One region of the Nicoliella sp. ESL1120 genome, then DNA from elsewhere that is predicted to be linked to it. Evidence: riboswitches for the same ligand, from Rfam matches in the RefSeq annotation. Region 1 holds a riboswitch; the other holds the start of a gene.
The links. Region 1 has a riboswitch for thiamine pyrophosphate ahead of thiW (energy coupling factor transporter S component ThiW). Riboswitches for the same ligand answer to the same signal wherever they lie in the genome.
Positions count from the first base shown of each region.

Region 2: linked by a shared signal. The riboswitch ahead of thiS (sulfur carrier protein ThiS) and the one ahead of thiW (energy coupling factor transporter S component ThiW) in region 1 are both predicted to bind thiamine pyrophosphate.

Region 1 covers NZ_CP196384.1:154,328-156,735, reverse strand. The annotation lists gene ACSYTE_RS07685 (M20/M25/M40 family metallo-hydrolase) at 1-195, shown strand, start outside; gene ACSYTE_RS07680 (acetyl-CoA carboxylase) at 233-538, shown strand; gene ACSYTE_RS07675 (deoxynucleoside kinase) at 596-1,225, shown strand; TPP riboswitch at 1,287-1,379, shown strand; gene thiW (energy coupling factor transporter S component ThiW) at 1,458-1,970, shown strand; gene ACSYTE_RS07665 (NosD domain-containing protein) at 2,047-2,408, opposite strand, start outside.
Region 2 covers NZ_CP196384.1:37,511-39,918, reverse strand. The annotation lists gene ACSYTE_RS07005 (thiazole synthase) at 1-200, opposite strand, end outside; gene thiF (sulfur carrier protein ThiS adenylyltransferase ThiF) at 202-864, opposite strand; gene thiS (sulfur carrier protein ThiS) at 867-1,064, opposite strand; TPP riboswitch at 1,113-1,207, opposite strand; TPP riboswitch at 1,290-1,383, opposite strand; gene ACSYTE_RS06990 (amino acid permease) at 1,531-2,408, opposite strand, start outside.

The sequences.
Region 1 (2,408 bases):
TTATCATTACCCTTAATGCAAATTTCAATGGGGACCGATGGCTCTCAATACAAGAAGCGCAACCCACATTTGGACCTAATTGTTTTAGGGCCCGGTAATAACACTGCGCACCAAGCAAATGAATGGATGGATCTAGATTCATATTATCGATTCATTAAATTATATTATGATATTGCTGTAGCATACTTAAAGTAGTTTATGATTGGAAGAAAGTAAATAAGATATGAATGAGATGGAAGCTAAACATCACGCTAACTTAATACTTAAGCGATTGCAACCTTGGTTCAAAGGTCTTTTTAATACTAGATATCGTTTAATTTTGGTAAATGATCAATATGATCGTTGCTATAATTTTTATATGGAAATTAGCCGAAATCAAACGCTTACTAGGGTGGTTCCACTTCATGAAATTGATGATTACGACATGAATGCGTTGTTTTTAATTTTAAGATTTTTAAATCAAGAGTGTCACCTGTCGATTGAGTTTCGTAATTTCACAGCTCAAGAGGTAATCATTTTGAAACACTACTTCCACTAGGATATTATTAAACTGATTTGATATAATGGAAATAACTATTTAATGGGGGTGATCTTAATGATTACATTAGCTGGTACAGTTGGTTCTGGTAAAACATCATTAGCGCAGAAGCTAGCAGAACATTTAGATACGGATGCTTTTTTGGAACCCGTTGAAAGTAATCCAATTTTACCAAAGTTTTATGCAAATCCAAAAAAGTATGGTTTTCTTTTACAAATTTATTTTTTGAATAAACGATTGGAAATGATTAAAAAGGCGCAGACTCATCATAACAATGTTTTAGATCGTTCAATTTATGAAGACTCCGTTTTTACAGATGTTAACTATAAATTGGGTAATATTAACTTAACTGAAAAGAACGTTTATGATAGCCTTTTGAACAATATGATGCAAGAAATACCAAATTCCAACCGTAAGAAAAAACCAGACTTATTGGTTTTCATTGATATTGATATTAATCACCAATTAGAGCATATTAAACGGCGGGGCCGTGAGTTTGAACAGGTTAATAATAATCAACATTTATTGGATTACTATCAAAAATTACAGTTAGCATATCAACGTTGGTATGATAGTTATCGTGAAAGTCCTAAAATGAAGATTAATGGTAATCGTTATGATTATGTTAATAATCCTGATGATTTAACTGAAGTACTTAGACAGATCGAATATCACGTTGTTAAATAATTAGTTTTGACTAATTTTATGCATTATAGTAGTATTGATTACGTTATAATAATTTAAAGTATAAATATTAATGGGGTGCCGATTGTTGGCTGAGATTATACCCATGAACCTGATCCAGGTAATGCTGGCGATAGGGATTAATCATAATTCAACCATAATAATCTCTATCTATTTAGATAGGGATTTTTTATTTTGGGACACTATTATTTATTTATACACAGGAGGATGAAGAATGGGTCAACAAAATCGAATTCAAAAGGTAACGATTTTGGCAATTATGATTGCATTGGATTTTGTGCTATCACCGATTTTCAGAATTGAAGGGATGGCACCAATGTCTAGTGTCTTAAACGTTACTGCTGCAGTAATGATGGGACCAGTTTATGCAACGGTTATGGCAGTCGTGTGTGCATTGATGAGAATGTTATTTTTAGGAATCCCACCATTAGCATTTACTGGGGCTGTCTTTGGAGCATTCTTAGCTGGAATATTATACTTATATAAGCGTAATACCTGGATGGCAATTATTGGGGAAGTAATTGGCACTGGGTTAATTGGCTCACTAGCATCATATCCAGTAATGGTTTGGTATACCGGTACACATAGTCAATTGTTTTGGTTTGTATTTACACCTCGCTTTTTTGGTGGGGCAATTTCAGGATCAATCATTGCATACTTGATTCTCCTTAAGTTAGTAAAAACAAATCAATTTAAAAGGATTCAACGGTTATTCTTCAAAAATTAATTGCATTAAAATTAAAAGCGTAGCTATGTCATTCATAGCTACGCTTTTTTGATGTTATTTAATTTGGTGTCTACCATTAATTGCCAATTGGAATATTGACATTGGTAGGGTTATTACCATTTTGAAATTCATCATTGTTAATTGAATAGAGCACCTTGTTATTACTTGCATTTCCGTTGATAACAACCTTGGAGTTTGATGTAGCTCCGTCAATTGTATCTAATTTAATCGTGTTATTATTGCCCCCCATAATTAACTCACGGGTGGCCTCAGATTCTTGTTCTGAAGTGAGGTGATTTCCTTGAAGGACGTTATTGTTTCCTGAGATGTAAACATCCCCGATTTTTTTATCAAAGCCCTTTGGATTGTCCTTATTACCACGAATATAAATCGAGTTATTAGATAGGGTGTTATAGTTCCCAGTAATATAGATTGCCC
Region 2 (2,408 bases), 120 kb from region 1:
AAGATAGTGACATTTTCTGGAATAAAGTTTAAGATATTTTCGGCTGCTGCTTCGGTTCTCCGCAATGCCATTGTGATAATTTCAGCCTTGGCATTATGAACTGCAGCATCAATTAGGTCGTATGAATATTTACCTGAACCTAAGATAAACCGTGATGTAAAATGGTGTCCGTTAATTACTAAATCGTCTTTAATTGCCATGTTAAATTTCCTCCTTATTTTCAACCACTGGTAGTTGCATGAGTAATCTTAAAATTGCGTTTGCTTGATGACCGGCACAAATAATTACCCGTGGTGCCATCAATCCCTCTGATCCACTCGTCTGGCCATCACCACTAATGTAGACGTTTGGGGATTGTTGTTTGGTTTGAATTTGATTTGCACCATGGACCCCCGCTAATCCGTTGCCCATTACTAATGATTTATCTGGAAAAGCACTGGTCGCCCCATCGAGTAGCATCGCCTTGGCAGCAGGGTTATCAAAAGCTTCACAAATAATGTCACAGTCAGCAAAGAGTTGCTCAATATTTTCAGCACTGACCTTTGTTTTAATCGCATCCACTTTAATAAAGGGATTAAATTCTAATAAATTTTGCTTTAATGCAGTGACCTTTGGCATCCCAATTTGACTGAACTTGAACTGTTGGCGGTTCAAGTTGCTTAATTCCACATCGTCAAAATCGATTAGGGTCAAATGGCCCACACCAGAACGCGCCAATGCAATTGCAATGTTAGATCCTAACCCGCCTGAACCTGCAATCGTAACGTGTGCATTCTTTAGGGCCTGATACGAGTTATCAACATTACGATCCTTCATCTGCATAAAAAAATCTTCAACACTGATTCCATCAATTTGAACCGTCATTGCTAACCACCTCCTACGAAAGAAATTAATTCAACGTGATCATTTGGATTTAAAGTAATTCCATCGATTTCATTGCGATGGACGATTGATCCGTTTAATTCGACCACAACGTTATCTTGATGCTGAGCATATTGAGCCAATAAGAATGATAGCGGTTTTCCCGCCAATGCTTCCACTGGCTTTCCATTAATGGTTACCAAAATAAAAACCTCCTTTCTAGACCCAAGAAAGGAGGTTTTTTAACGCACTAGTTAAGATTAAACCCCTTCCTTCGGTAGTATCAACTACATCAGGTTCAATGAGTATAATCTCAGCCAATTACTTGGCACCCCAGTGTTTAAATTATCATCACAATTGTAAATAAAAAAACGGTTCCCCTAGTAAAACCCAGGAGAACCGTCCTAATTATTCGATAATTAATCAGCGATAAAAGAACTGCATCTCCCTTCGCTGGTATTAACCAAATCAGGTTCAATGGGTATAATCTCAGCCAATTACTTGGCACCCCAGATACAATGTGATAAATATTTAATTTTGAACAACCTTATATTAACATTAAGGTGAAAAATTTGTCAATAATAAAATTTTAAGCCAAGGACAATTTGATAAAAAGCTAGCAACAAAAAAATATCTTATTATCGATCGATAATAAGATATTTTTTAATATTATCCATTTATACTTGCTTCTGATTTTCTTTGGCTAATCAATACATATCCACCAAATCCAACTGCCCATACAATTGCAGCAATGGCACCTACAACATCATCGGGAATGAAGAATAAACTAGCGAAGATTACCAAAAAGAAAGCGATGGTGAGCGGACTGGTAACATTGTACCAAGGCATTTTAAACCCATTTTCAATATAATCACTTGATTGACGATATTTCCGATGTGCAAGCATTGTTAATGCGTATACCAAGATATACATATCACTAGATGCACCAGTTACGATTGTAAAGACTGCTCCAGTCGCTGCACTAAGGCTCATAATTGGAGTGATCAATGCCAAACTAGCTGATAGTAAAATGGCAGCTGCCGGAACCCCAGAATTAGAGATTTTACCAAACTTTTCCTTCATGAAGCTGCCTTCCTTTGCTTCAGTCGCTAGTTGGTAAAAGTGACGACCAGCTGAGAAGATACAGCTATTTAATGCCGAAGCAGCAGAAGTTAGAACCACAAAGTTGATCACAGCTGCAGCAGCTGGAATTCCAACCAATTGGAAAACTTGAACGAATGGACTTTTATCTGGTGAAAGTGAAGTCCATGGAATAATTCCCATAATTACCACCAATGCACCAATGTAGAATAGTAAGATGCGAAGTAAGGTTTCATTAACTGCCTTCTTGATCACGTGCCGTGGATTCTTTGCTTCACCAATCGTGATACTTACGAATTCAATTCCTTGAAAGGCGAAGAATACCATTGGAAACGCAGAAATAAAGTTAAATGAACCGTGGGGGAATAATGTCAAATTATTAGTAATGTTAGCGAGTGATGCATGACCAAGTGGCGTTGCGCTGTGTCTAAAGATCATAAAAATCC